DNA from 3 places in the Sediminicoccus rosea genome. Region 2 is predicted to be linked to each of the others. Evidence: predicted binding sites of a transcription regulator. Region 2 holds the regulator's gene; each other region holds the start of a gene.
The links. The regulator LexA, encoded in region 2, represses DNA repair genes until DNA is damaged. The targets are predictions, from matches to a motif close to TGTTCTANNTANGTTC.
Positions count from the first base shown of each region.

Region 1 (10,135 bases), 540 kb from region 2:
CGGCGATGCCACGCAGCAGCGGCAGCGAGAGCAGGTGGTCGCCGCCCGCCGCCAGGGCCCAGGCGCCCGCCTTGCGGATCTTCGCCACCGCCCCGGTCACGAGGTCGAGCGTCTGCATCAGGTCGGTCGGGTTGGTCGGCAGGTCGCCGAGGTCGGCCACGCGGCAGAGGGTGTAGGGCTCGGTCAGGCTGATGGGGTGCACGCGGCGCATGAGGCCAGAGGCCTCGCGCAGCTGGCGCGGACCATGGCGCGTGCCCGGGCGGTTGGTGGTGCCGCCGTCGAAGGGAATGCCGATCAGTGCGATGTCGAGGCCCGCCGCATCCTCGCGCACCGGCAGTCGCATGAAGGTGCTGGGGCCGGCGAAGCGCGGGACGGTGACGCCATCCACGGGGCGGGGCCAATCGGACATGGGGGCAAGCTCCTTCTCTGGACGGAGAAGGAGCCTAACCCTGGTTAATCCCCGGGGCGAATCCCCGCCGCCTGGACGATGCCGCGGAACTTCTCGAGCTCGGCGGCCCAGAAGGCGGCGAAGTCGCGCTGGTTGCGGAAGACGATGGGCGTGGCGAGGCGCTGGAAGCCCTCCACCACGGCCGGCGCCCGCAGCGCGCGCTGGCAGGCGGCCTCGACGCGGGCGAGGAATTCCGGCGGCGTGCCGGCCGGCGCGAAGAGGCCGGACCAGATGGAATAGACGAGGTCCACCCCCTGCTCGCGGCCCGTCGGCGTGTCCGGGAATTCCGGCGTGCGGCGCTCGGCCAGCAGGGCCACGGCCTGCAGATTGTTAGCGCGCAGCGTGCCCGGCTGGTCGGCGAAGATGCTGACATCGCCGCGCAGCAGCGCCGTCACCGCCTCGGCATTGCCGCGATAGGGGATGTGCGTCATCGGCACGCCGGCGGCCCGCGCCAGCGCCACGGTCGCGATATGCGGCAGCGAGCCGGGGCCGGTGGAGCCGAAATTGAAGCTGCCATTCGCCTCCCGCGCGCGGGAGATCACTTCGGCCAGGCTGCGCAGCGGGCTGCCGGGGGCGGACATCACCACCACGGGCGTGTCGGCCACCTGGCAGATCGGCGCGAAGTCGGTGGGGCGATAGGGAAGGTCCGCGCGGAAATGCGGCTGGATCGCCATCGCGCCGATGGGCGAGAGCAGCAGCGTCGTCCCATCGGGCCGCGCGCGTGCCACCTCCGCCGCGCCGATGCCGCCCGCCGCGCCGACGCTGTTCTTGATGACGACCTGGGTGCCGAGGGCCGCCGAAAGCTCGGGCGCCAGAAGGCGGCCCATCAGGTCGGACGGGCCGCCGGCGACGAAGTTCACGACGATGGTGATGGGCGCCTGCGCCGATGCCGCGCCGGGCATGGCCAGGATGGCGAGCGCGGCCAGCCGCGCGAAGAGGCTTCGCATGGTCATTTCTTCCCTTCTTGGCCGCCCTCTCCGGGGCGGCTCCGCCATGAGCCTAGAGCAGGCAAGGCTTGCGGGGGAACCTCCCCGTGCGCGCGGCCGTGCTGCTATGCTCGCGCCATGTCGCTCCTTCTCACCGGCAGGCCCGGCAAGGGCCTGCGCGAGACCGCCTTCTTCCAGCCGCGCTCGGTCTGGTTCCGGGCGGATCCCGATCTGCCTGAGACCGCCATCCTGGCGCGCAACCTCGCGGCGGGCGGCTTCCAGGGCACCCTGATGGGCGATGGCTTCGCGGCGGTGGAGGGCACGCCCGACCTCGCCATCCTCTGCGTCCCGCCCGAGGCGCAGGCCAGGGAATTCGCGCGCTTTGCCGCACGCGGCTGCTTCGCCGTGGTGGTGCCGACGGCCGCCCCCGGCCTTGCGGCGCGGGCCGCGGCGGCGGGCGTGCACGCGATGGGCGAGCGCAGCTTCGGCCTGGCGCTGCCCGGGATCGGGCTGAACGCCACGCTCTCGCACCTGCCGATCCAGCCCGGGCGGCTCGCGCTCATTGCGCAATCCTCGGCCATCGCGCGCGCGGTGATCGATTGGGCGACGGCCGAGGGGCTGGGCTTCAGCCATATCATCGGCGTCGGCTCCAATGACGGCATGGGCTTCGCGGCGGGGCTCGACTGGCTGGCGCGGGACACGGGAACGGCCTGCGTCATGCTGGACATCCGTCGCATCAAGCAGCGCCGGCTCTTCGTCTCGGCGGCGCGCGCGGTGGCGCGGACGCGTCCGGTGCTGGCGCTGCGCGCGGGCGGGCGGATGGATGACCCGAGCGGCATCGCCGATGGCGTGATGGCGGCCGTGCTGCGCCGCGCGGGCGTGCTGCGCGCCCAGGGCTTCGAGGAATGGCTGGCGGCGGCGGAGACGCTGGCCCGCACCAAGCCGCGCGGCGGCGCCGGGCAGGGGGACCGCATTGCCATCATCGCCAATGGCCTGGGCGTCGCGCGCCTCGCGGCCGATGAGGCGCTGGCGCAGGGCCTCAGGCTCGCCCGCTTCAGCCCGGAGACCGAGGCCGCGCTGGCGCCGCTGATCCCCGCGGGGTGGGAAGCGCGCAACCCGCTCTCGCTTGGCAGCCGGGCGGGCACGGCCCTGGCCGAGGCGGCGCGGCTGCTGGCGCATGCGGGCGAGGTGGATGTGGTGATCGCGCTGCACGCGCCCGAGCAGGAGCCCGCGCCGATCGAGGCCTTCGCGGCTGCCGCGCGCGGCAATCGCGGCGCGCCCATCCTGCTGGGCTGGACCGGCGAGGCGAGCGCGCGGGCCGAGCGCGCGGCACTGGCGGGGGCCGGGCTGCCCGCCTTCCACACGCCCGAGGCGGTGGTGCGCGGTGCGGCCCACCTGGCCGCCGAGCGGCGCAACCGCGCGACGGCGGCGGAACTCCCCGCCTCCGACGTGCTGGAGTTCACGCCCGACCGTGCGGCGGTGCGCGCCATCTTCGCGACCGCGCGCACCGAGGGGCGGCGCGACCTCTTCGAGGATGAGGCGCTGGCCGTGCTCACGGCCTATGGCATCCCCACCCTCACGCCGCGCCGCGCCGCGACGCCGACCGAGGCGGCGGTGGCGGCGGTGGCGCTCGGCCCGCCCGTGGCGCTCAAGATCCGCGCCTTGCTGCGCCACAAGAGCGAGGTGGGCGGCGTGGTGCTGAACCTGCGCAACTTCGACAGCGTGCGCGCCGCCGGGGAGCAGATGGAGGAGGAGGTGCGCCGCCGCGCGCCCGAGGCCACGCTCAGCGGCTTCCTGGTGCAGCCCATGGCGCGGCGCGGCGGCATGGAACTGCGCCTGAGGATTGGCGAGGACGCGATGTTCGGCCCCTGGATCGGCTTCGGCCAGGGCGGCACCACGGCCGACATCGCGGCCGACGAGGCGCTGGACCTGCCGCCGCTCAACCTGCCGCTGGCGCATGGGCTGATCGCGCGCACGCGGCTCTCGCGCCTGCTGCCGGGCTTCCGCGACCGGCCCGCGGTGAACGAGCCGGCGATTGCGGATGCGCTGGTGCGGATCAGCCAGCTCCAGGTGGATTTCCCGGAGATCATGGCGCTTGGCGCCAACCCGATCTTCGCCGATGCCTCGGGCGTGGTGGCGGCCGATGCCTCGCTGCGCCTGCGGCCCGAGGGTGCGAGCGCACTCTTCGCCATACCGCCCTATCCGGTGGAGTGGGTGGCGCCCTTCACCGGCCGCGATGGCAGCGTCTTCGAGGTGCGTCCCATCCGGCCCGAGGATGCGGCGGCGCAGGGCGCCTTCTTCCTGGAGTTGCCGCCGGAGGATGTGCGCTTCCGCTTCTTCTCCAGCATGAAGGAATTGCCGCCCGCCATGCTCGCCCGCCTCACGCAGATCGACTACGGGCGGGAGATGGCCTTCATCGCGATGCGCGACGGGCGGAACTACGGCACGGCGCGCATCATCCGCGAAGGCACGGGCAGCAGTGCCGAATTCGCGGTGGTGGTGAGCCCGGCGGCCAAGGGCACCGGCCTCGCGCGGCATCTGATGGAGCGCGCCATCGAATGGGCGCGGCATGAGGGTGTGACCGAGATCGTGGGCCATGTCCTGGCGGACAACGCGCCCATGCTGGCCTTCGTCCGGAAGCTCGGCTTCATCCTCAGCCGCAGCCCTGAGGATTTCGACATCATGCTGGCGAAGATGGCGCTGTGATTCCGCCTTGATTTCGGCGTGCTGCCGCCATGCGGCGGCGCTTTCCTGCGGTCAGCGACAGATGCAACCCCGTCGCTCCCGGAGGCCATCATGGCCAGGCTTTCCTTCCAGCGCAGCGCCCGCGCCCTGGGCGTGCTTTCTCTCCTCATCGGCCTCGCGGCCTGCGTCGCGCCGCATCCGCGCTACCATGGCGGCGGGTATGGCCGGGGCTACGCGTATCAGCAGCCGGTCTATCGCGGCGGGTACGGGCACCATTACGGCCCGCCGCGCCGCTGGCACTGATCAGCCGGGCTTGCGCCCGCGCCTGGCCTTCGGCACGACGACGGGCGCATGCCGCGCGAGGATGGGCTGCAGGAAGCGGCCCGTGTGGCTCTCCGGATTGGCGGCGATCTCCTCCGGCGTGCCGGAGGCGACGATCCGCCCGCCGCCCTCGCCGCCCTCAGGCCCGAGGTCGAGCACCCAGTCTGCGGTCTTGATGACCTCCAGGTTGTGCTCGATCACCACCACCGTGTTGCCCGTGTTCACCAGCGCGTGCAGCACATCGAGCAGCTTGCGGACATCCTCGAAATGCAGGCCGGTGGTGGGCTCGTCCAGGATGTAGAGGGTGCGGCCGGTGGCGCGGCGGCTGAGTTCCTTGGCGAGCTTGATGCGCTGCGCCTCGCCGCCCGAAAGCGTCGTCGCCTGCTGGCCGAGGTGGATGTAGCCGAGGCCCACCTCCTCCAGCATGCGCAGCTTCTCGTGGATGCTGGGCACGGCGGCGAAGAACTCGCGCCCCTCGGTCACCGTCATGTCCAGCACATCGGCGATGGACTTGCCGCGGAACTTCACTTCCAGCGTCTCGCGGTTGTAGCGCTTGCCCTTGCAGGTGTCGCAGGTGACGTAGACGTCGGGCAGGAAGTGCATCTCGATCTTGATGACGCCGTCGCCCTGGCACGCCTCGCAGCGGCCGCCCTTCACGTTGAAGCTGAAGCGGCCGGGCTTGTAGCCGCGGCCGCGGCTTTCCGGCAGCTCGGCGAACCAGTCGCGGATCGGGGCGAAGAGGCCGGTATAGGTTGCGGGGTTGGAGCGCGGCGTGCGGCCGATGGGCGACTGGTCGATGTCGATGACCTTGTCGATCAGCTCGATCCCCTCGATACGCTGGTGGGGGGCCGGCACGACGGAGGCGCCCATGAGCTTGCGGCTGAGGCCGTTGAACAGCGTCTCGATCACGAGCGTCGATTTGCCGCCGCCGGAGACGCCGGCGATGGCGGTGAAGGTGCCGAGCGGGAACTCCGCTGTCACATCCTTCAGGTTGTTGCCGGTGGCGCCGACGACGCGGAGCATGCGCTTCCTGTCGATCGCGCGGCGCTGCGCCGGCATCGGGATCTCGCGGCGGCCGGCGAGATAGGCGCCGGTCAGGCTGTTCGTGTCGGCCGCCACCTGTTCCGGCGTGCCCTGGCTGACGATGGTGCCGCCCGCCTTGCCGGCGCCCGGGCCGATATCCACGAGGTAGTCGGCGGTGCGGATCGCATCCTCGTCATGCTCGACGACGATGACGGAATTGCCGAGGTCCCGCAGGCGACGCAGCGTGCCGAGCAGGCGCTCATTGTCGCGCTGGTGCAGGCCGATGCTGGGCTCATCCAGCACATAGAGCACGCCGGTCAGGCCGGAGCCGATCTGCGAGGCGAGGCGGATGCGCTGGCTCTCGCCGCCGGATAGCGTGGCCGAGGAGCGCGAGAGCGAGAGGTAGTCGAGGCCGACATCGTTCAGGAACTGCAGCCGGTCCTCGATCTCGCGCAGGATGCGCCGCGCGATGTCCTGGCGCTGCGGCGTGAGCGTTTCCATCACCCCCGCGAACCAATCCTTCGCGCGGCGGATGGAGAGGGCCGAGGCCTCGCCGATGTGGCAGCCCGCGACCTTCACGGCCAGGGATTGCGGCTTCAGGCGATGGCCACCGCAGGCGTGGCAGGGCTTGTCCGCCTGATAGCGCGCCATGTCCTCGCGCACCCATGGGTTGTCGCTCTCGCGGAAGCGGCGCTCGAGATTCCGGATCACGCCCTCGAAGGGCTTCTGCACCTCATAGGCGCGCAGCCCGTCCTTGTAGCGCAGCGTCACCGCCTCGCCGCCCGTGCCATGCAGGATGGCGTGCTGCGCGGCCTCGGGGAGGTCTTCCCAGGCGGTCTCCATGCCGATCTTGAGATGCTTGGCGAGGCTCACCAGCGTCTGGTCGTAATAGGGGCTGCTGGCATTGCCGGCCCAGGGGACGATGGCGCCCTCCTTCAGGCTCAGCGCCGGGTTGGGGATGACCAGAGCGGGGTCGAAGAAGCTTTCGGTGCCCAGGCCGTCGCAGGTGGGGCAGGCGCCCTGGGGGGAGTTGAAGCTGAAGAGGCGGGGCTCGATCTCCTCGATGGAGAAGCCGGAGACGGGGCAGGCGAATTTCTGGCTGAACACGGTGCGCTCGCCGCCATCGGCATTCTCGGCATAGGCGATGCCGTCGGCCAGGGCCAAGGCGGTCTCGAAGCTGTCGGCCAGGCGCTGGGCCAGGCCGTCACGCACCACAACGCGGTCCACCACCACCTCGATGTCGTGCTTCAGCTTCTTGTCGAGCTTGGGGGCCTCGCTGATCAAGGTGAGGGTGCCGTTGATCTTTACGCGCTCGAAGCCGCGACGCTGGTATTCGGCGAGCTCCTTCCGGTACTCGCCCTTCTTGCCGCGGATGACGGGCGCCAGGATCAGCAGCCGCGTGCCCTCGGGCATGGCCATCACGCGGTCCACCATCTGCGAGACGGTCTGAGCCTCGATCGGCAGGCCGGTGGCGGGGCTGTAGGGCACGCCGACGCGCGCCCAGAGCAGGCGCATGTAGTCATGGATCTCGGTCACCGTGCCGACGGTGGAGCGCGGGTTGTGGCTGGTGGTCTTCTGCTCGATGGAGATGGCGGGCGAGAGGCCCTCGATGCTGTCCACATCGGGCTTCTGCATGAGCTGGAGGAATTGCCGCGCATAGGCGCTGAGCGATTCGACGTAGCGGCGCTGGCCCTCGGCGTAGATGGTGTCGAAGGCCAGGGATGACTTGCCGGAGCCGGAAAGGCCGGTCAGCACCACGAGCTTGCCGCGCGGCAGGTCGAGATCCACCGATTTCAGATTGTGCTGCCGGGCGCCGCGGATGCGGATCAGGTCGGTCTTGTTCTCAGACAGGGGCGCCTGGGCAGGGGGATGCGCGTCGCGCGGCATGGGGGGCACTCCAGGCAGAATGTTCGCATTGTGTTCACGGTGCTTTTGCACCAGAATAGGGGCGGGTGCCAAGCCTTGGCGCGGGGCTGGCCCGGCCAATCCGGAAAAGCTAGGTTCCGGAACCAAATTGCAAGGAGTCGCAGCGCATGGCCGGTGTGAACAAGGTGATCATCCTGGGCCGCCTCGGCAAGGACCCGGAGGTGCGCAACTTCCAGAATGGCGGCAAGGTCGTGAATCTGCGGATCGCGACCAGCGAGCGCTACAAGGACCGCGAGGGCAACCAGCAGGAGCGGACCGAGTGGCATGCCGTCGCCATCTTCAACGAGAAGCTCGGCGAGATCGCCGAGCGCTATCTGAAGAAGGGCAGCGAGGTCTACATCGAGGGCCAGCTGGAGACCCGGAAGTGGCAGGACGCCTCGGGCCAGGACAAGTACACGACCGAGATCGTCCTGCGGCAGTATCGCGGCGAGCTGGCGCTGGTTGGCGGCCGTTCCTCGGGTGGTGGCGGCGAGATGGCCGAGGAGGGCGGGTATTCGGGCCGCAGCGGCGGCGGCGGGTATTCGGGTGGTGGGGAGCGCAGCTCGGCCCCGGCCCGCGGCGGCGCGCCGCGCTCGGGCGGCTGGGATGCGGGGAAGAAGCCGGATATGGATGACGATATTCCGTTCTGAGCGTTGCGAGGGGCTTTGCCCCCCGCACCCCCAGCAGGAGGCGAGCCTCCTGCACCACCATCTGTCGAAGGTGCAGGAAACTGAGTTTCCTGCCGGGGTCCAGGGGCAGAGCCCCTGGGTGTCCAACCAACCAGGACCAGCCATTTGAGCGACGAAATCCCCAAGCCCATGGACGTGGCCCCCATCGCCCTCGAAGAGGAGATGCGCCGCTCCTATCTCGACTACGCGATGTCCGTCATCGTCAGCCGCGCGCTGCCCGATGTGCGGGACGGGCTGAAGCCGGTGCACCGGCGCATCCTCTACGCCATGCACGAGGCGGGCTACACGGCCGACAAGCCGCACCGCAAATCGGCCCGCGTCGTCGGCGACGTGATGGGCAAGTATCACCCGCATGGCGACTCTGCGATCTACGACGCCATGGTCCGCATGGCGCAGGGCTTCTCGATGCGGGTGCCGCTGGTGGATGGCCAGGGCAATTTCGGCTCGATGGACGGCGACCCGCCGGCGGCCATGCGCTACACCGAGGTGCGCCTGGCGAAGTCCGCCGCCGCCCTGCTGGAGGGCATTGACGAGGACACGGTCGATTTCATCCCGAACTACGATGAAAGCGCCGAGGAGCCGCGCGTCCTGCCGGCCGCCTTCCCGAACCTGCTGGTGAATGGCGCGGGCGGCATTGCCGTCGGCATGGCGACGAACATCCCGCCGCACAACCCGACCGAGGTGATCAACGCGACGCTCAAGCTGATCGCCGAGCCGGAGACGACGCTGGCCGAGCTGATGGAGATCATCCCCGGCCCGGATTTCCCGACGGGGGGCCTGATCCTCGGCCGCTCGGGCATCCGCTCCGCCTTCGAGACGGGGCGCGGCTCCATCCCGCTGCGCGCCGATTGCGTGATCGAGGACATGAAGGGTGGCCGCCAGGCCATCATCGTCAACGAGATCCCGTACCAGGTGAACAAGTCGGTGCTGATCGAGCGCATCGCGGAGCTGGTGCGCTCCAAGCTCATCGAGGGCATCAGCGACCTCCGCGACGAGAGCGATCGCTCGGGCCTGCGCATCGTGATCGAGCTGAAGCGCGAGGCGGTGGCGGAGGTGGTGCTGAACCAGCTCTACCGGATGACCTCGCTGCAGATCAGCTTCCCGGTGAATTTCCTGGCGCTGAATGGCGGCCGCCCGCAGCAGATGGGCATCCGCGAGGCGCTGCAGGCCTTCATCGCCTTCCGCGAGGAAGTCATCCTCCGCCGCTCGCGCCATCGCCTGATGAAGGCGCGGGAGCGGGCGCACAACCTGATCGGCCTCGCCATCGCGGTGGCGAACATCGACGAGGTGATCCGCCTGATCCGCGAAAGCCCGGACGCCGCCGCCGCCCGCGTGGCGCTGATGGCGCGCGACTGGCCGGCGGCCGATGTGGCGCCGCTGGTGGCGCTCGTGCAGGACGAGGGCAATGAGCTCTCGCCCGCCGGCACCATGCGCCTGACCGAGGCGCAGGCCCGCGGCATCCTGGAGCTGCGCCTGCAACGCCTCACCGGGCTCGAGCGCGAGAAGATCGATGCCGAGCTGAAGGAAGTGGGGGCGCGCATCGTCGAGCTGCTGGAGATCCTCTCCAGCCGGCCGCGCCGCATGGAGGTCATGACGGACGAGCTGCTGGCGATCCGCGGCACGCTGCACCAGCCGCGCCTGACCCGCATCGTCGAGCACGCGGCCGATATTGACGATGAGAGCCTGATCGCGCCGGCCTCGATGATCGTGACGCTGACGCGCGATGGCTATGTGAAGCGCACGCCGCTCGATGTGTTCCGAGCGCAGAATCGCGGGGGCAAGGGGCGCAGCGCGGCCTCGACGCGCGCCGATGACGTGGTGGTGCGCAGCTTCGTGGGCCACACCCATCAATGGGTGCTGTTCTTCACGAGCCGCGGCATCGCTTTCCGCGAGAAGGTCTGGCAGTTGCCGGAGGGCGGCACGAACGGCAAGGGCCGCTCGCTGCGCCAGGTGCTGCAATTGCAGGAGGGCGAGAGCGTCACCGCCGTGCTGCCGCTGCCGCAGGATGAAAGCCTGTGGGAGCACCTCCACCTGGTCTTCGCGACCCAGAGCGGCGATGTACGGCGCAACCGCCTGAGCGATTTCCGCAATGTCCGCTCCTCCGGCCTCATCGCCATGAAGCTGGAGGAGGGCGATTC
Region 1 is NZ_CP137852.1:4,037,886-4,048,020, reverse strand. It holds gene speB (agmatinase) at 1-409, opposite strand, end outside; gene R9Z33_RS19460 (Bug family tripartite tricarboxylate transporter substrate binding protein) at 454-1,401, opposite strand; gene R9Z33_RS19455 (bifunctional acetate--CoA ligase family protein/GNAT family N-acetyltransferase) at 1,513-4,080, shown strand; gene R9Z33_RS19450 (hypothetical protein) at 4,171-4,362, shown strand; gene uvrA (excinuclease ABC subunit UvrA) at 4,363-7,290, opposite strand; gene ssb (single-stranded DNA-binding protein) at 7,437-7,958, shown strand; gene gyrA (DNA gyrase subunit A) at 8,127-10,135, shown strand, end outside.
Region 1: uvrA (excinuclease ABC subunit UvrA) is a predicted target of LexA. The motif match lies at 7,311-7,326, and genes of this name have one in related genera.

Region 2 (10,135 bases):
GACAATCAAACGCCTGAGGAAACCGATCCGGATGACACAGACACCGCGCCAAATGGCCATGGTGGGCTTCATGCAGGCCCAGAACTGCTCGATCGCCCCAGGCTCCTGGCGGCATCCCGCCAATGCGCTCGATTTCCTGACGCCCGACTACTTCCAGCGGATCGGCCGCGTGCTCGAGGACGGAAAATTCCACCTTGCCTTCTTCGACGATCGCCTGGCCATGCCCGACATTTACGGCCATGACCATCGAGAGGCGGTCGAGAACGGAATCCGGGTGGTGAAGATGGATCCCATCTCCATCCTGACCGCCATCGGCTGCGCCACGAAGAATCTTGGCCTCGGCGCGACCTACTCGACGACGTATTATGAGCCTTTCCACGTGGCGCGCCTCTTCGCGACGCTGGATCTGATGACGCGTGGGCGTTCGGCATGGAACATCGTCACGTCGCTCAATGATTCGGAGGCCGCCAATTTCGGCCGCTCCGAGCATCTCGAGCATGACATGCGCTATGACCGCGCCGACGAATTCGTCGAATGCGTTATGGGCCATTGGGACAGCTGGGAGGAGGGAGCCATCATCGCGGACAAGGCGACGGGCCGCTTCGCAGATGGCTCCCGTGTTAACGCGCTGAACTACAAGGGCAAGTACTTCCGCTCGAAGGGCCCGCTCTCCGTACCACGCTCGCCGCAGGGGCATCCGGTGCTGATCCAGGCCGGACAATCGGGCCGCGGGCGCCGCTTCGCAGGGCGCTGGGGCGAGCTGATCTTCGTGGTCTATCTCAACATCGAATCTGGTCGGAAGCAGTATGCCGACCTCAAGGCCGCCGTGGCCGAAGCAGGGCGCGACCCGGAGAAGGTCTTCGTCGCACCCGCATGCTACGTCTGCGTGGGCGAGACGCGCGCGATCGCGGAGGCCAAGCGGGAAGCCATCCTGGAGCTTTCCAAGCCGGTGGATGGCCTGGTGCTGCTTTCCGAGGTCACGAATTTCGATTTTGCGAGCAAGGACCTGGACAGCGAGTTCACCGACGAGGAACTCCAGAAGATGTCCTGGACCGGCTTCAAGGACCGCGTGGTGATGCTGAGCGGCAAGCCGAACCCGACCGTGCGGGACTTCGTGCATTTCTCAGGCCGCGGCACCATCAAGGAGTTCCCGAACTTCGTGGGCACGCCGAAGGACGTGGCAGACCAGATGGAGGATTGGTTTACGACCCGCGCCTGCGACGGGTTCGTGCTGGCCGCGACCCACACGCCTGGTGCTTTCGAGGACTTCACGCGCTTCGTGGTGCCCGAACTCCAGCGTCGCGGGCTCTATCACAAGGACTATGCGGGCCCGACGCTGCGCGAAAACCTGGGCCTCAAGCGCCCGAATGCGCGAGACTGGCGCACCTGAAACCAAGAACCGGGAGAAAAACGATGCCAGCAACCACCCTCACACGCCGCACCGCACTCGGTGCAGCCATCGTCCTGCCGACTATCGCCCGGGCGCAAGATGTCTGGCCCTCGCGCAGCGTGCGGATCATTGTGCCCTACGCCGCGGGCGGTGGCACGGATGTGACAACGCGCGCCATCGCCGAGCAACTGACCGCCCGCTTTGGCCGCAGCTTCGTGGTTGAGAACCGCCCGGGCGCCAACGGAATCGTGGGCACGGAGGCCGTGGCCCGTAGCGCGCCCGACGGCTACACGCTCGGCGCTCAAACGAGCACGCACATCATGGCCCGTCAGTTGGGGCCCCTGCCCTACGATCCGGTCACGGACTTCACGCTGCTGTCCATCACCGCCAGGTACCCGATGGTGATGATGGCCAGCATGCGCGCGCCGTTCCAGAACGTCGCCGGTCTGATCGCCGCGGCCCGTGCCCAGCCGGGTGGCGTCCCCCAGGGAACATCGGACGCGCAATCCTCCTTCGCGGCACGGCAATTCGCCCTCCGCGCCGGGATCGAGCTGAACGAGGTGCCCTATCGCGGCAGCGGCGCCTATCTGGCAGACCTGACGGCAGGACATCTGCCTGTCGCATGGGGAAGCCCGGCCACGGCTGCGGCGCTTGTCGCCTCCGGCCAGGTGCGTGTAATCGGCGTCACTTCGCCGCAACGCTCGCCCTACCTGCCCGAGGTGCCCACGCTGACCGAGGCCGGCGTGCCGGGGACGGACTTCGTGGGCTGGTTCGCCATTCTCGCCCCGGCGCGCCTGCCGACAGCGATCGCCACCCAGCTCAATACCGCGATCAACGAGATCATCGCCACGCCTGCCATGCGCGCGCGCTATGCCACGCTCGGCAACGAGGCAGCACCGATGGACCTGGAGCAATTGCAGGCCCTGATGCGCTCCGATGACGCAAAATGGGAGCAGGCCACGCGCGACGGTCTGATTCGGCGCGCGCCATGACAGAAGTTCGGATGCTCTCGACCAGCGGTATCCTCGGCTATGGCTATGCCGAGGAATCGCTGAAAATCGGGATGGCGCGGGCGCCGCATGCAATCGGCGCCGATGGCGGCAGCACCGATCCGGGGCCGCACTACCTGGGCGCCGGCACCTCCTTCACCTCGCGCCTCTCGGTGAAGCGCGACCTCAAGCTGATGCTGCTGGCTGCCATGGCGGCGAAGATCCCGTGCATCATCGGGACCGCCGGTGGCGCCGGCGGCGAGCCACATCTGCAGGACACAGCGGCACTGGTCCGCGAGATCGCGCGCGAGGAACAACTCTCCTTTCGGATGGCGCTGATCCATGCCGAGCCGGAGCGTGCCATGCTGCGCGAGGCCGTCACTTCGGGGCGCGTCAAGGCGCTCGCCAAGCTGCCTCCCCTCGACGCAGCCACCATTGATCGCGCTGAACGCATCGTCGCCATGATGGGTCCAGAGCCCATCGCGCGTGCGCTGGATGGTGGTGCGCAAGTGATTCTCTGCGGCCGCAGCAGTGACCCAGCCCAATGGGCTGCCGTCGCGTTGCGCGCGGGCATCCCGCCCGCCGTCGCCTGGTATGCCGGCAAGATGCTGGAGTGCGGCGCCGAGCCGGCTGTCCCAAAGGAGCCAGACTGCCTGCTGGTGACCCTCCGTGACGATCACCTCGTCTGCGAGCCTCCCAACCCGATCCGCCGCTGCACGCCCCTCTCCGTCGCCAACTTTGCCCTGCATGAAAACGCGAGCCCAATTCACCACACGGAGCCGGGCGGCATGCTCGATACCTCGGATGTCACCTTCGAGCCGGTGAGTGACCGCGCAGTGAAGGTCAGCGGCATGCGCTGGGTTCCTTCAGCGCAGTACACGGTCAAGCTGGAGGGGGTTGAGCGCGACGGTTATCGCGCCATCACCATCTGCGGCACGCGTGACCCCGTGCTGATCCGTCAGATCGATGACTACCTGGCCGTCCATCGCGTCAAGGTCTCGGCCAAGGCCGAAGCTTTCGGCGTTCCGCCCTCGGCTTGGCGGATGTCACTTCGCGTCTACGGAAAGGATGGGGTCATGGCCGGCTGGGAGCCAACGCCCGCCGTCACCGGCCACGAGTTGGGTTTCGTGATCGAGGTGGTCGCCGGCACGCAGGAAATCGCCAGTGCCGTCCTGGCCATGGCACGGACATCGCTGCTGCATGCTGATTTCCCGGGCAGGCTCTGCAAGGAGGGGAACATGGCCTTTCCCTTCTCGCCATCCGACATCGAATTGGGCCCCCTTTACCGCTTCAGCGTCTTCCACACGTTGGCGCTGAACGACCCCTGCGCCATCTTCCCCATCGAGTATGAGAGCGTTTGACCATGGCCCGCATCCGTGACATCGCGCAGGTCTGCAAGAGCAAGAATGCCGGCCCTTTCATCGTCACGATCGACGTCCTGTTCGAGGACCACGAGCTTTATCGCCGCGTGAAGGCGACGGGCGTTCTGAACCCGGCACTTTTCGCTCGACTCTACGGCGTGCCCGAAGAGGATGTGCTCTTCACGGCCTATGACGCTGCGGCCGCTTTCAAGGCTAGCTTGCCACGCCTTGTGCCAGCGGGGGGCTTTGGAGACACGGATGTCTACGGCGCCCAACAGCACGCGCCGCTTCTCGATGTGGAGATCCCTCTGAACGATGCACCGTAGCTGTTCCATGGGCTGCCGCCGCAGTTGAGACGCGGTGAGACAGAGATGGCGCCAACCCGACAGCCCAGCGAAGAGCAGCCAGTGTCCTAGCCCTGCTGAGGCCCGAGTCACACCGACCGCTCAAGGGCGCAGTCGGCAAGGACCGGAGGCAGGCCGGATCTCTCGCCGTGGGTGACCGGTGGAGACGGATCAGACGACAGCCGCCGAGCCCGTGATCACGCAGAAGCGACGACTTCCACTGCGTTTCGTCATAGCCGGGTGTCCGGCGCAGCGGACCGATTGTGTCGCGTCAACGATCAACCCGAGTAGAAGTGGGCCCGGCGGGTATTGGCGGGCGGTTCCGTGATCTGCGCGGCCTCCTGAAAGGGGCGATCGGAGGCAGGGAAGCCGCGCTCCACCCGAGCGCCGGGCGCATTGTACGCTTCGCAGCAGCGAGATGGGGCGGTCACCGAGCAACGGAACGGCATCAGCCCAAGAACTCGCGCCGTAGCGCCCGATTGAATCTGGCCGACCCGGCCAACGCCTCGAAAACTCTGTTTGACCTGCCGGCAGAACCTTTGTAGAACAAGCAGAATGTTTATGGTTTGTACCGGCTAGCAGCGCGATCGTGCTGCCAACCCATGGAAGTTGTCATAGCATGCTCACCCGCAAGCAGCATGAGTTGCTCATGTTCATCCATCAGCATCTCGAGACAACGGGGTTTTCCCCCTCGTTCGACGAGATGAAGGATGGCCTTGATCTCAGATCAAAATCGGGTGTGCATCGCCTCATCACTGCATTGGAGGAACGAGGTTTTCTCCGTCGACGCGCCCATCGGGCCCGAGCTCTTGAAGTGGTTCGCCTCCCAACGCAAAAAATGGGTAGCGACCGGCAAGATAAATCGATCTCATCTTTGCGATCCGTTGATCCGTTCATTGAATCTTTCTCGGAGACCAGGGCCCATAAAATTCCGCTTCTAGGCAATATTGCCGCAGGCAGCCCGAAAGAGGCCATCGGCGAGACGAATTCCTATATCGACGTGCCGTCCGATATCCTTCACGCAGGCCCGCACTACGCAGTGAAGGTCACCGGCGATTCGATGTGCGATGCGGGCATACTGGACGGCGACATCGCGGTCATCCGCCTCGGGTCGACCTTCGAGAACGGGGACATTGTTGTTGCCCTGGTCGACAAGGCCGAGGCAACCCTGAAGAAAATCAGGAAGAGAGGCAATTCTATTGCGCTCGAGCCCTGCAACTCTCTCTACGAGACCAAGATTTTCGGCGCTGACCGGGTCGAGGTGCAGGGCACCCTGTCCGGCTTGATCCGGTCCTACCGAAAATAGCTAACAGCAGGAGCGGACCAGTTCTCGATCGGGTCAGCGGATCTGCCTGACAAGGTGGCTGCCGTGACCGAAATGAGTTGTCCTCTCCTTCGAAGCCGCTGCGCCCCTTGAGGCGAGTAGCCCGTCAGCTCCCCCTTCATGCAGGCGCTGTAGAGCAGTCCGGGCGAAGGTCGACCATATCGGTGGCACCGTGTTTCGGATGCTGAATGGGAAAGGGTGAGCGCAGTGTGCCGCCTCGCATCCCGTCGACCCGGCGTTGGACGTGGACCACAAGCCCTCCCACGTGGACTGACGACATGCGAGCCTAGCCAGGTGCTGGCACGACCTCCCGCTATTCCGACCTTCCGGAACTGAACATACCTTGCACGCGGGGGATGAAGCAGCGGTGGGTTGCCATCCCGACTGTGCAGCGCGCGGCTCGCCGGCGCGCTCCATCCATCCGCCCTTCTTCACTGACCACGTGGCGGAGGATCGCGGAAGAGTTGGGCATTTCTCCGTATCAGCACCCCGGCACTCCGGGCGACCCGTGGCGCCCCGAAGTAGATGCAGTGGGCTGAAGTAGTGGCAAGAAGCCCAACTACCCTGGCTGCCTGCCGCCGGTCGAACAGGCCGTCCCGGGGGAAGGGGCTGGGGCCGTTTGACGGTTCGCGAAGCCGTGCGAGTCCGAGAAGGCTCCTCACGACGGCATCCTCACGGTGCAGCAGATTCGCCAGGGAGAAGCCTGACCGCAGATCGCGATCGTGCCCCGACTACGCTTTATCGAAAAAATCTTCTTTTAGTCTCTTTTTCCTCGCATTCTTGTGCGCTTCGTTCCTTCGGCGATCCCCGAAGCACCCGTCTAAGTTCCAGTGCAGGCAGCACCAAAGGGCGAAACATCAACATCTGACTACAAAACTCAACATTTCATTTCTACCGAAGACTGGAACGGCCATCCATCCGCTGATACAACCTTAACGTGTTAAGAGTTCCTTAATACAATCCGAGATGGCAGCAGATGACCGTCAAACCGGGCCACGCCGGGCCTTTGTTGCAGCCAAGCTGGATGGCGGGAGGAAGGCTCCGGCGCATCTGCAGGATTGGGGTCACCATCCTCCTTCTTATCGCCCTCGACGTGACGCCCAAGACAACCTCGGCGCAGGAGGCGCCCATCCAGCTCAAGATCGTGGGCGGGCTCGCCGGCGTGACCCAATATGACCGTTACGAGGTCCCATTCTGGCTCGAGCGCGTCCCCCGCCTGACAGGTGGACGCGTCCAGGCAGAGATCGCCCCCTTCGACCGCAGCGGCATCCGGGGCTCTGAATTCATCCATCTCATGCGCGTCGGCGTGGTGCCCTTCGGGACACTGATCCTCACCATCGCGGGCGCCGACGAGCCCGAACTCATGGCCTCCGACCTTGCGGCTCTGAACCCGGACATGGCCCACCTGCGGCGCAATGTGCAGGCATTCCGTTCCGTCTTCACGCGCATCCTGCGAGAGAATCACGAACTGGAAGTGCTCGCGGTCTATGCCTACCCGGCTCAGGTGCTCTTCTGCGCCCGTCCCTTCTCCGGCCTCGGCGACATCGTGGGCCGACGTGTCCGAACCTCCTCGGCCACCCAGGCCGATCTCATGGAAGCAGTCGGCGCCCTTCCGGTCGTCATTCCCTTCGCGGAGATCGTCGGCTCCATCCGCAGGGGCACGGTGGAATGCGCCATCACGGGCACATTGTCGGGCAACTCGATCGGACTTCATGAGGTGACGAGCCATGTGCACACCATGGCACTCTCTTGGGGTGTCAGCGTCTTCGCCGCGCACGGACCAAGCTGGGCAGCCCTGCCCGACGAGGTACGTAGCCAGATCAGCCTCGGGTTGACCGCGCTGGAAGAGGAAATCTGGACAGCGGCGGAGCAGGACACCTTACAGGGGCTGCGCTGCAATGCCGGTCACGCGGATTGCACGGGCGGCCTCCGAGGGCGCATGCGGGTGGTTCCGGTCAGCGCCGCCGATGAGCAGATGCGCCAGCGCCTCGTGCGCCAGACGGTACTGCCGCGCTGGCTAGACCGCTGTGGCGAAAACTGTGCCCGCGTCTGGAATGACAGCCTCGCTGCCACGACCGGGATCCGCGCCGGGATGCCAACACAATGACCCATGGCCGCCCCCTTCGCATCGGCATTGCCGTTTGCGGCGTCGTGCTCCTCCTCACACAGGCCCTGGCGGTCGCGGCATTGCTTGATGCCTCTCGCCGCACAGCGATGGAGAGCGCGACCGGCTTGACCGAGCGCGCGGGGCACGCCGTCCGCGACGCGATCAACCGAACGCTCTTTCAGGTCGATGCTACACTCGCGAGCCTTCCCGCCCTGCTCGCGCCTGTCCTGAGCAGCCCCGGGACGGCAGCGAATACGACCGAAAGCCGAGATTTGGAGCGCGTAAACGGGCAACTGCGCCATATCAACAGCCAGAACTTTGCCGTCCGTGATCTGTTGCTCGTGGATGGCGCTGGCCGCACCATCGCGGCGGCTCTGCCGGCTTCGCGCCGGCGTCCGCTCCCAGCTCCGATCGGGCCAGGCTATGTCAGCGCAGGCCTCAGCGCCGGCGGGTTGCTGGTGAGCGAGCCGGTCCGCAATGCGGCCAATGGCGAGTGGTCGGTCTTCTTCGCACGGCCGCTGCATCTTCCGGGCCTGGGTGACGTGCATGGCGTGGCCGAGGTGCAGGTTCCCATGCTTGCCAACCTGATGGCGCCGGGGATCGAGACTCCAGGGCTCCGGGTCTGGCTGGAGCGTGCGGGCGGCACCATTCTCGCGGCCACGGCGCAGAGCCAGGGGCTTCGGCTCGCCCCCAGCACAGGGGAAAGGACCACCCCAGCCATCCACGCTTCACGCCTCGATGGGCGCGAGGTGATCGGCACATCATGGCAGACCTTGTACCCGGCACTGCGGCTCTCGACCGAGATGGAGGTGGACGCTGCACTGGCCGCCTGGCGTGCCAACCGCGACCGCACTGTGATGATTTCGGCCGCGTTCGTGGTGCTGACCATCGCCCTCATGATCGCTCTGATCGTGTGGCTCGCCCAGCGTGACCGCGCAGAGGCGGATCGCCTTGCCTGGCGGCGGCAGCTGGAGGATGCGCTGGACAGCATGACGGACGGCTTCGTCATGTTCGACGCGGAGGACCGGCTGGTCGTCTCCAACCGCAGCTACCGCGACATGTACCGGATCTCCGCTCCCTTCATCCAGCCAGGGGCGCGGTTCGACGACATCATTCGCGAAGGCGCCAGGCGCGGCCAATATCCGCAGCTCAAAGGCGAGCCGACCGAGGCCGCGATCGAGGCCTTCCTCCATGATCTGAAGCAGCGCCGCCGCAGAGGCGAACTGCTGCAATTCGAGCGCCTGCTCCCGGATGGGCGCTGGCTGCTACTGACGGAACGCCCGATGCCCGATGGCGGCATCGTGGGCATCCGCACCGACATCACGGAGCTGAAGCGCGCCATGGCGGAGCTCAGCGTTGCGCGCGACATGGCGCAGGGCGCTTCGGCGGCCAAGGGCATGTTCCTCGCCCGCATGTCGCATGAGCTGCGCACACCGCTGAATGCCGTGCTGGGCTTCGCGGAGTTGCTGCTGCAGAACAGCGATCTCGGTACAGGCCAGCGCGAGCAGTTGGGCCTTGTCTACAACGCGGCCGCGCATCTGCGGGACGTGGTGAACACGCTGCTCGATCTCTCCAAGGCGGAAGCACGGAGCCTGGACATGAAGCCCCGCGCTACAGCGCTGCGTCCGCTTGCCGAGGTGTGCGCGGCCCTCGTGGCGCCCGAGGTGGAGCGCCGTCGCATCGCCCTCGCGCTCGACGTGGACGCCGCCCTTCCCGCAACCGTGCTTGTGGACCCGCTATGCCTTCGCCAGATCCTCCTGAACCTGCTGTCGAACGCTGTGAAGTTCACGCCGGCTGCCGGGCGCGTGGTCATGCGGCTGAGCCAGATCCGGCCCGGCTGGGTCCGGATCGAGGTGGAGGATTCGGGCACCGGCATCCCAGAGGAAAAGCGGAGCCTCTTGTTCCGCGACTTCAGCCAGATCGGTGCGCCGGTCGAGCCGGGCGCACCCTCCACCGGGCTCGGCCTCGCCATTTCGGCACAGCTCGTGGCCGCCATGGACGGGCGGATCGGCTGTGACTCCGCTCCCGTCCGCGGCGCACTGTTCTGGGTCGAGCTGCCGGTGCCGGCGGTCAGTGAACCCGAGATTGCCGACGCAGCGCTCGCATCCGAACCATCTCCCGCGGCCGAGCCCGAGGCCACGCGCCAGCTGCGCCTGTTGGTGGCCGACGATATCCTGGTGAACCGCAGCCTGGCGCGCGTGATGCTGGAAAAAGCGGGCCATGTCGTGGACCTGGTGGCCGACGGCATGGCGGCGGTGGAGGCGGTCCAGCGCACGCAGTACGACGTGGTGCTGATGGACGTGCAGATGCCGGGGATGGACGGGCTGGAAGCGACCCGCCGCATCCGCGCTCTGGAGGGTCCGGCCGCCCATGTCGTCATCATCGCGCTCAGTGCCTCGGCCATGATCGACCAGGTCGAGGCCTGCCTGGAAGCAGGCATGGACGGGCACCTGGCCAAGCCGATCAACCGCGCCCAGCTGCTGGACAAGTTGGCCGAAGTGACACGCCGGCGAGGAGAAGCGTCGGCTGGCCCGGCCGACGGGCTGGCCCATGGTGCTGCAAGGCTTCGCGAGCGCATGGGCGCAGCGGCCGAGCCAATCATCCGCGGCTTCATGCAGGA
Region 2 is NZ_CP137852.1:3,493,679-3,503,813, forward strand. It holds gene R9Z33_RS16905 (LLM class flavin-dependent oxidoreductase) at 32-1,390, shown strand; gene R9Z33_RS16910 (Bug family tripartite tricarboxylate transporter substrate binding protein) at 1,414-2,382, shown strand; gene R9Z33_RS16915 (acyclic terpene utilization AtuA family protein) at 2,394-3,740, shown strand; gene R9Z33_RS16920 (DUF4387 domain-containing protein) at 3,743-4,066, shown strand; gene lexA (transcriptional repressor LexA) at 4,704-5,390, shown strand; gene R9Z33_RS16930 (TRAP transporter substrate-binding protein) at 6,385-7,515, shown strand; gene R9Z33_RS16935 (response regulator) at 7,512-10,135, shown strand, end outside.

Region 3 (10,135 bases), 250 kb from region 2:
AAGGGCGTGGAGGGATGCGCCGTCAGCGCATAGGGACAGGTGCCCAGCAGCGAGCAGAAGGTGAAGGCCTCCATCACCCGGTAGGGCAGGCTCATCAACGTCTCATTGCCGGCCAGCGTATCATTCGCCAGCATCCAGGTGTGGCCGTCGGGCTGCGCGCGCGCCGTCTCGGTCGAGGCGACGGAGCCCGAGGCGCCGGCGCGGTTGTCCACCACGACCGGCCGGCCGAGGATCTCCTGCAGGCGCGGCTGCAGGATGCGCGCCACCGTGTCGTTCGAGCCGCCCGGCGGGAAGGGGATGATGATGCGGACCGGCCGCTCGGGCCAGGATTGAGCCCAGCTTCCCGTGGCCAGGGCGGGACTCGCGAGCAGGGCGGTGATGGCGGAACGGCGCTGCATGTTGGTTTCCCCGGTGTGACCGCGGCAGCAGATCACAGCCATGCGCGCCGCCTCAAGCGGCTTGTGCGAAGCCCGCGCGGATCGCCTCGACCAGCGCCTTGCCGCCGGGCAGCAGCGGCGCCTCGCCCAGCGCCAGGAGAATTCCCATTTCGCCGAGCGGCGGCAGGCCCTCCGCCTCCCCCATCCAGACCAGCCCCGGCGGCAGGCGCGTCGGCGTCGAGATGGTCAGCGCCAGGCCCGCCAGGGCCACAGCGAAGCAGCCCGACTGCGTGGTGCTGTTGTAGCTGACGCGCACCCGCCGGCCCTCGCGCCCCAGCGCCTCCAGCGCGGCACGGCGCCAGGTGCAGCCGGGATGGGCCGCGGCCAACGGCAGCGGGTCGCGCTTGTGCAGCGTGCTGCCCTGCGGGCCCACCCAGCGCAGCGGGCCGCGCCACACCTCCTCGCCATCGCGCCCATGGCCCTCGGTCAGCAGGGCGAGGTCCAGATGGCCGTGCTCCAGGCGTTGCGCGAGTTCCTCGGAACTCATGCAGAGCACATCCACCTCGATCCCCGGATGGGTGCGGGCGAAATGCGCGAGGATGCCGGGCAGCCATTGCAGGGCGTAGTCATCGGGGCTGCCCAGGCGCACCTGGCCGGTGAGTGCGGGCGCCCGGAAGGTGGTGATGATCTCCTCGTTCAGCGCCAGCAGGGTGCGGGCACGCTCCAGCAGCCAGGCGCCCTTGGGCGTGGGCTCCAGGCCGCGATGGCCGCGGCGCAGCAATTCCTCGCCCAGGATCTCCTCGAGGCGGCGCATCTGCATGGAGACGGCGGATTGGGTGCGGCCGATCTTCTCGGCCGTGCGGGTCACGCTCTCCCCCTCGGCGATGAGGACGAAGCTGCGGAGCAGTTCAGGGTCGAGGCCGGCGGGGAGGTTCATGTGGCAACATCACGATAATTGATGTTCACCGTCAAGATTAGTCGTTTGAATGATGATTCCAGGGCTGGGATAACCCAAGGGCGCTTTCACCAAAGGAAAAGATCATGTCCGCCCAGTTCAGCCCCCTTCCCTCCGCCCTGCGGCTTTCCGCGCGGTTCGGGACGCCGAAGGTCGGCCTTGGCTGGGTGACGTGGCTGGCCCGCTTCTGGCGCGCCTATGACACGCGCCGCCAATTGGCCGAGTTGGACCCGCATCTGCTGCGCGACATCGGCGTGACGCGGCTGGACGCGCAGCTCGAGGCCGCCCGCAAGCCCTGGGACATCCAGGGCGGCTGAACCCGGCCTCAGGGTCGGGGGGCGGTGCCGGCCAGCCGGCCCGCCGCCCACCCGGCCGCCTCCCGCCAGGGCCGATGGCGCATCGCCACCGCCGGCTGCTCCGGCGCGGCGGCGAGCGGAACGCCCAGGCGCTCCGCCTCGGCCATCGCCTCGCGGATGTCGAGGATGAAGACCTGCCGCCGTGCCCCCTCGGCCAGGCCGGCCAGGTCCATGCCGGTCAGGGCCGCGAGCAGCGGCGCGGCGCCCGGCTGCGGCAGGGCCGTGGTCAGCCCCATTACACGGCCGCTGCCATCCACCACGGGCCCGCCGGAAAATCCCATCAGCGCGCCGAGTCCCGCCGTGAAGCCGGGGCCGAAGCCGCGCATCTGCACATAGGGCCGCGCCACCCGCCCCTCGGCCAGGGCGCGCCCCAGTCCCTCGGGCCCGAGCGCCCAGACCGCCTCCCCCGTCACCGGCAATTCAGGCGCGAGCGGCGCCGGGCGCAGGAATCCCTCGGGCATGCGCAGCACGGCGAGGTCCATGCGCGGGCTGGCGGCGACCAGCCGGGCCGGCGCCTCGGCCAGCCCATCGGCCCGGCGCAGCGTGACCGGGCCACCCGCCTGGCGCAGCACATGGGCGTTGGTCAGGACGTGGCGGCCATCCACCGCGATCGCCGCACCCACGGTGACGCCGCCCGCCTGCAGGCTGGCCAGGCTGTCCCGCGCCACCCGCGCGGCGGGCGTCCCCGCGGCCTGCTCCGCCGGCAGGGCGGCGCAGCCGGCCAGAAGCAGCAACCCCAGGAACATTCCGAGAAAGCGGCGCATGTTTTCCGGCATGGCAATGTTGCACCCGCGGTTCGATCTCCTTCAGATTGAGATGTAAAAATTAACAATTTCCGAAAGATGGACGTCGGACATGGAACTCCAAGACCCTGTCGCGGCACCCAAAGCTTGACCTGCGGGGGCGCCAGGGATTAGAACATTTCAAGAACAACATGCTGCTCTCCCCGCGCCCCTCCCCGCCCGAACCCGAGACGCCCAGCCCGGCGGCGATGGACCGCGCCGCCCTGCTGGCGGGGCTGCGCGCGCGGATCGCCCGCTTCGATCCGGGGCTCGAGACCGGCCGTGCCACCCTGCCCCTCTCGCCCGAGCTGGACGCCCACCTCCCCTGGGGCGGCCTGCCGCTCGCCGGGCTGCATGAGGTGCTGGCGGCCGAGCCCGGGGCCGGCATGGGCTTCGCTGGCCTGCTGCTGGCCCGCGCCCAGGCGGCGCTGCCCGGCCGTTCCGTCCTCTGGATCGCCGATGAGCCGGATGCCTATCCGCCCGGCCTCGCCAGCCTGGGCCTTTCCGCCGCCAGCCTGATCCTGGTCCGCGCGCCCCGCCCGGCCGATGCGCTCTGGGCGGCCGAGGAAGGGTTGCGCTGCCCGGCCATCGCCGCCGCCCTGGTGATGAACGTGACGCCCGACCTCACCGCCGCGCGCCGCCTGCAACTTGCCGCCGAGACGGGGGGCGGCATCGGCCTGCTGCTGCGCGGCGAAGATGAGAGCCCCGGCCCCACCGCGGCGCTGACCCGCTGGCGCCTGGCGGCCCGGCCCAGCGAGGGTGGCTCGGTCCATCAGCTCGGTGACCCGGCCTGGGAGATCGCGCTGCTGCGGGCGCGGGGCGGACGGCCGGGGGCCTGGGCGGGCGAGTGGGACGCGCTCAGGGGCGAATTGCGGGTGATGGGGGCGGCCGCGCCAAGCCGGCGGGCGTTGGGCGCATGAAAAGGGCACGAAAAGAGGCCTCCGGGGGCTGGGCCCGGGAGGCCCCAGCCCCCAATCCCTTCAAGGCACTGCGCGCCGCGGCCCGGAAAATCCATTTGTCCGAAAAGGCACATGGCGCATGACGGGGCGGCGCGCTGCACGGACGCCGCGGCTGCCGCTCTTCGAGGCGGGGCCGCCAGTGGCACCGGCCCTCGCCCCCGCCACCGGGGAAGCCACCGGAACCCGCCGCTTCCTCATGCTGCACGGGCCAGGCCTGGCCTCCCCGCGCGCCGCCATCTGGGCGCTGCGCTTCTCCCCCCTCGTCGGCCTCTGGCGCGACGAAGGGCTGCTCATCGAGACCACCGGCCTGCCGGAGCCCGAACCCGCTTTGCTGGCCCGCGTGCTGGCGGCCTTCGAGACAGCCGGGCATCCGGCGCGGGGCTTGATCGGCGCTGCCCCCGCCGCGCTGGCCGCCCTGCTGCGCGCCGGCCTGCCCCCCCAGGTGCTGGACCCCATGCCCGATCTGGCACGCCTGCCGGTCAGCGCCCTCGCCCTGCCGGCCGAGGTGATCGCCGCCCTGCATCGCCTCGGCCTGCGCGAGGTGGCGGCGCTGGAGGCACAGCCGCGCGGCCCGCTGGCCCGGCGCTTCGGCCCCGCCATCGCACAGGAACTGGCGGCGCTGCGCGGCGCCATCGCCCCCTTCACCCCCATCCGCCCGCCGCCCCGCCACCGCGTGGCGCGGGACTGCCTTTCGCCGCTGGTCACCGCCCCAGGACTGGAGCGCGCCATCGGCGGGCTGATCGCGCAGCTTTGCGAGGGGCTGCTCGCCGCCGGCGAGGGCGCGCGGGTGCTGCGCCTCACCGCCTTCCGCGGCGATGCCTCCTGGCAGGAACTCCGCCAGGGCCTGGGCCAGGCGAGCCGCGAGCCCGCCCATCTGCACCGCCTGCTGGCCCGGCGCGTGGAGGAACTGCGGCCCGAACTGGGCTTCGAGCGCCTGGTCCTGGCGGCCGAGGTGACGGAGGCGCTTGCCCCCCGCCAGGCCGGATTGCCGGGCGAGGACACGGCGCCCGAGGAACTGGCCGCTCTGCTCGACCGGCTGGGGCAGCGGGTGAAGCTCTGGCGCCTCGCGCCCCATGCCTCGCATTGGCCCGAGCGCGCGCTGCGCCGCGTCAGCCCCTTCGCGAAGGTGGCCGAGTTCCAGCCGGCGTCACGCCCGGTGCGGCTGCTGCGGCGCCCCCTGGCGCTGGAGGCCGTGGCCCTGCTGCCCGATGCGCCCCCTTCCCTGCTGCGGCTGGGGCGGCAGAGCCACCGCATCCTGCGCGCCATGGGGCCGGAGCGGCTGGAGCCCGAATGGTGGAGCGGCCACGGCGCCCGCCCGCGCGACTATTACCTGGTGCAGACCCAGGACGGCGCCCGCTGGTGGGTCTGCCGCAGCGGCGCCCCCGGCGCCGCGGACGCCAAGTGGTATCTGCATGGATATGTGTGTTGATGCCCTCAGACGCCGGGCGCCGGCTCTGCCGGCTTGGCTTCGCCGCGCCACGGGTGCGCCGGGCCATGGGTCCGGTTGGGCGGCGCCGGCCGCAGGCGCGGCCGGATTCTCGGAAGGAGCGCTGCTCATCCGAGCGCGGGAGCGCCCTCCGCGTATCCGCGCCGAATAGGCGCGGCGGAACGCTTCAGCGTTCCGAAGCCAAGCCGGCGGAGCCGGCGCCCGGCGCCTGAGGGCATGACATATGGCGAGCCCGCGGCGCTCTCGAACTTCTCCTTCCTGGAGGGGGCCTCGCATGCGCGGGAGCTGGTCGAGACGGCGCAGCGCCTGGGCCACTCGCTGATCGGCGTGGCGGACCGGCAGGGCTTCGCCGGCAGCGTGCAGGCCATGGTGGCGGCCGAGCAGGCGGGGCTGCGCTACCTGCTGGGTGTGCGGCTCACCTTGCTGGACGGCACGGAATACCTGGCCTGGCCCAGCGACCGCGCCGCCTATGGGCGGCTGACCGCCATGCTCTCGGCGGCACGGATGGAGGCGCCCAAGGGCGAATGCCCGCTGACGCGCGAGGCGCTGCTCGCCGCCGCACCCGGCCAGGCCCTGGCGCTGTTGGCCCCTCGCAAGCCCGACGCCGCCTTCGCCGCGCGGCTCCGGCGCGATGCGGCGGAGTTCGGCCGCGCGCTGGCGATGCCGCTCATGGTCGCCGCCCATCACCGCGCCATCGGCGATGACCGCGCGCGGCTCGATGCGCTGGCCGCCATGGGTGCCAGGCTGATCGCGGCCGGCGGCGTGCGCTACCACGTCCCGCAGCGGCGCCGGCTGGCCGATGTGCTGACCGCCATCCGCCTGGGCCGCCCCGTGGAGGAGCTCGGCCTGGACGCCGAGCCCAATGGCGAGGCCTGCCTCAAGCCGGAGGGCGAGTTGCGCCGCCTCTTCCAGGGGCATGAGGCGGCGGTGGATCGCGTGGCGGAGCTGGCGGAGGTCGCGCGGTTTTCCCTCCGCGAGCTCGCCTATGAATACCCGGATGAGATCCTCGACCCCGGCCGCACCCCGCAGCAGACGCTGGAAGCCCGCGTGGCCGAGGCCGAGCGCCGGATCTGGCCGGAAGGCACGCCGCCGAAGGTGGCGCGCCAGATCGCGCATGAACTCGCGCTGATCGCGAAGCTGAACTACGCGCCCTATTTCCTGACGGTGCACGAGATCGTGCGCTATGCGCGCTCGCGCGGCATCCTCTGCCAGGGGCGCGGCTCGGCGGCCAATTCGGCGGTGTGCTACGCGCTCGGCATCACCGCCGTGCCGCCCGACAAGCATGACCTGCTCTTCGAGCGCTTCATCAGCGAGGCGCGCGACGAACCGCCCGACATCGACGTGGATTTCGAACATGAGCGGCGCGAGGAGGTGATCCAGCACATCTACGAACGCTACGGCCGCCACCGCGCGGCCATCGCCGCCACCGTGATCCGCTTCCGCGAGCGCAGCGCGATCCGCGAGGTGGGCAAGGCGCTGGGCCTGGATGAGGCGGTGACGGCGCCGCTCGCCAAGGCCGTCTGGGGGGCGGGCGACGCCACCTGGGCGGAGATCGCGGCCGAGCATGGGCTGGATGCGGAGGACCCGCGCCTCAAGCTCGCCTGCGAGCTGGCCGATGAGATCCAGGATTTCCCGCGCCACCTCGCCACCCATGTCGGCGGCTTCGTCATCACGCGCGGGCCGCTCACCGAGCTGTGCGTCGTGACCCGCGCGGCGATGGAGAACCGCCACACCATCGAATGGGACAAGGACGACATCGAGGCGCTGCGCATGCTGAAGGTGGATGTGCTGGGCCTGGGCATGCTGAGCTGCATCCGGCGCGGCCTGGCGCTGATCGGCAAGTCGGCGCTGACCGAAATCCCGCAGGACGACCCCGCCACCTATGAGATGCTGAGCCGGGCGGACAGCCTCGGCGTCTTCCAGGTGGAGAGCCGGGCGCAGATGAACATGCTGCCGCGCCTGCGCCCGCGCGAGTTCTACGACCTGGTGATCGAGGTCGCGATCGTGCGCCCGGGCCCGATCCAGGGCGACATGGTCCATCCCTATCTGCGCCGCCGCAATGGCGAGGAGGCGGTGGAGGTGCCGCCGGGATTGGAGGAGGTGCTGGGCAAGACGCTCGGCGTGCCGCTCTTCCAGGAGCAGGCGATGAAGATCGCGATCGTCGGCGCCGGCTTCTCGGCCACGCGCGCGGACCAGTTGCGGCGTGCCATGGCGACCTTCAAGCGCAACGGCCAGCTCCCGCAATTCCGCGCGGAGTTCCTCGAGGGCATGGCGCGCAACGGCTATGACCCCGGCTTCGCCGAGCGCTGCTTCCGCCAGCTGGAAGGCTTCGGCACCTATGGCTTCCCGGAGAGCCATGCGGCGAGCTTCGCGCAGCTGGTCTACATCTCGGCCTGGCTGAAATGCCACCACCCGGCGGCCTTCGCGGCGGCGCTGCTGAACAGCCAGCCCATGGGCTTCTATGCGCCGGCGCAGATCATCCGCGACGCGCGCGAGCATGGCGTGCGGGTGCGGCCGATCGATGTGACCATCAGCGAGTGGGACTGCACGCTGGAGGGGGAAGAGCTGCGCCTCGGCCTGCGCCAGGTGACGGGCCTTTCCGACAAGGTGGCCGGGCGCATCATGGCCGCACGCCCCTTCGCCGATTTCCGCGACCTGGTGCGGCGTGCGAGCCTGGATCGGGGCGCGGTGGAGCGCCTGGCCGAGGCCGATGCGCTGCGGGGCCTGGGTCTCGACCGCCGCGCGGCACTCTGGGAAGCGGCGGCCGTCGAACACGCGACAGCCCTCGCCGCCCCCATCACCGAGGCCGCGCCGCAACTCCCGCTGGCGACGGCGGGCGAGCGCGTGGTGCTGGATTATGCCGGCACCGGCCTGACCCTCGGCCCGCATCCGCTGGCGCTGCTGCGGGGTGAACTCGCACGGCGCGGCGCCGTCAGCACGCTGGACTACGCCCGCGCGCGGCAGGGGAAGTGGCTGCGCGTGGCGGGGCTCGTGCTGGTGCGGCAGCGGCCGGGCAGTGCCAAGGGCGTGATGTTCTTCACCATCGAGGATGAGCACGGCACGGCCAATCTCGTCCTCTTCCCCGACATCTCGCAGCGCTTCCGGCGCGAGGTGGTGGCGGCACGCCTGGTCATCGCCGAAGGGCGCCTGGAGCGCACCGAAGCGCATGTGCCCATCCTGCACCTGCTGGTCCGCAAGCTGGAGGATCATTCGGCCCTGCTGCACGGGCTGCATGAGCTGGATGGCGACACCTGGGCCAGGACCATCGCCCATGCGGATGAGGTGCTGCGGCCCAACCTCTCGCCCGATCCACGGGTGAAGCGGAAGGAAGCGCTACGCCAGCCCAGCAGGGATTTTAAGTGATGGCCTTCTTGCCTCGAGCGCCGGCGCAGGCTGCGGCGGCTTGGGGGGCGGCCTTCCGACATGTGGCGTGGTTGGGGAAGGCATCGCGTAGCCGCCGGCGGCGGTGCGGCCGGATCCTCCAGAGGCCGTCCCAATGGTTATTTGCGAATCATTCTCATTTGCAGCATACTCGCCGCAGCACGGAGAACCTGCCCATGGCGACTCGCGGCCTTCCCACCTGGCCCCACCTCAATGAGTGCGCGGACAACCTGCCCGATCCCGAGCGGCTGCTGCTGGATGCCGCCCGCGCCTGGGCCGGGCCCGGCCCCGCCGGCCCGGTGGCGGAGGCCGCGCTGGTCCTCGCCGCCGCGGGCATCGAGGGCGCGGCGCTTCGCCTCGATCCGCTGCTGCGCGCCCTGCCCGGCCTGCAGCTCGCCTGCCCACTCTGCCCCGCGATCCACACCACGGAGGCCGCGCTGCTGCTGGCGATCGGCGCCGTGCAGCAGGGCCGGCGCAGCGTGGCGCTCGGCCTGCTGCATCGCCTGGCCCCGCCGCTTGCCGCCTATCGGGCCATGCCGGCGCTCATCCTCCTGGCCTGCGCGCTGCGCCGCGGCGGCGTCACCTTCGAGCCGCGCCTATGAGCGTGGCCCCCAGACGCTGGCCCGCACCGCCACCGCCGCGAGCACGCCATAGGCGGTGACACCCAGCGCCACGGCGAGGAACTGCCCATCCATGCCGAAGCCCAGCACATCGCCCAGCAGCCAGCCGCCGCCCACCGCGATGCCCAGGCGCGAGAGGCCGGCCGCGATCGGGTAGCCCATCCGCCCCGCACCCATCGCCGCGAAATACATCGCCATGCCGAGGCCGAAGCCGCCAAAGGCCGGCCCGATGAAGGTCAGCGCGCGGGCCGCGATCGCCGCCACCTCGGCATCCGAGGCGAAGAGGTTGGCGAAGAACATCGGGAAGATCGCGACCGAGATGCCCACGCTGGAACAGACGCCGAAGGCCATCATCCCGCCCACCCAGGCGGTGCGCCGCGCCGTCTCCCAATCGCCCTGCCCCACCGCGCGGCCGACCAGGGCCGTGAGCGCCGAGCCCACGCCGAAGGCGAGCGGGATCATCATGAATTCCAGCCGCGCCGAGACGCCGTAAGCCGCCACCACCGCCGCGCCATAGGAGGCGAGCCGCGCCGTCACCAGGATGGTGGCGAGGTTCGCGATCAGCGCCAGCGTGCAGGCGATGGCGCCGACGGCCAGGATGCGCCGGAACAGCGCCCATTCCAGCCGTACGCGCAGATTGGGCGTGAAGCCCGCAGCACCCGAGAACACGACCTTCGCCATCACCCCCGCCGCCGCCCAGAAGCAGAGCGCGAAGGCGAGACCGAGCCCGATCAGCCCGAGGCCCAGCACCTCCGCCAGCACGAAGCCCAGCGCGGGGTAGCCGAGCCAGGCGAAATTCAGCACCCGCGCCGCCAGCGCATGCTTGCCCGCGCCACGCAGGATGGAGCCGAGCGTATTGGCCATCCAGGCCGGCACGGCGCCGAGCCCGAACATCACCGCCGCATAGGGCGCACCCGCCGCCGCCGCCTCCGGCCCGCCGATCCAGGTCAGCAGCGTCCAGGGGAAGCCCGCGAGCAGGATGACGAACATGGCCGCGAAGCCGAGCGCGATGAGCAGCGCATGCACGGCAAGCGCCGAGGCCTCCTCCGGCTTCTTGGCACCCAAGGCGCGGGCGATGGCGCTGACCACGCCGCCGCCCATGGCACCCGCCGACATCTGCCCCAGCAGCAGCGCGAAGGGCAGCACCACCGCCCAGCCCGCCAGCGCCGAACGGCCGAGCCGCGCCGCGATCCAGGTCTCGATCAGCAGCGCCACCACCTGCAAGGCGGAGAGCACCGTGGTGGGCGCGGCCAAAGCC
Region 3 is NZ_CP137852.1:3,745,047-3,755,181, forward strand. It holds gene R9Z33_RS17895 (Bug family tripartite tricarboxylate transporter substrate binding protein) at 1-398, opposite strand, end outside; gene R9Z33_RS17900 (LysR family transcriptional regulator) at 451-1,314, opposite strand; gene R9Z33_RS17905 (DUF1127 domain-containing protein) at 1,419-1,649, shown strand; gene R9Z33_RS17910 (serine protease) at 1,658-2,452, opposite strand; gene R9Z33_RS17915 (ImuA family protein) at 2,623-3,390, shown strand; gene R9Z33_RS17920 (DNA polymerase Y subunit UmuC family protein) at 3,509-4,858, shown strand; gene R9Z33_RS17925 (error-prone DNA polymerase) at 5,093-8,239, shown strand; gene R9Z33_RS17930 (hypothetical protein) at 8,434-8,859, shown strand; gene R9Z33_RS17935 (MATE family efflux transporter) at 8,854-10,135, opposite strand, start outside.
Region 3: R9Z33_RS17915 (ImuA family protein) is a predicted target of LexA. The motif match lies at 2,605-2,620, and genes of this name have one in related genera.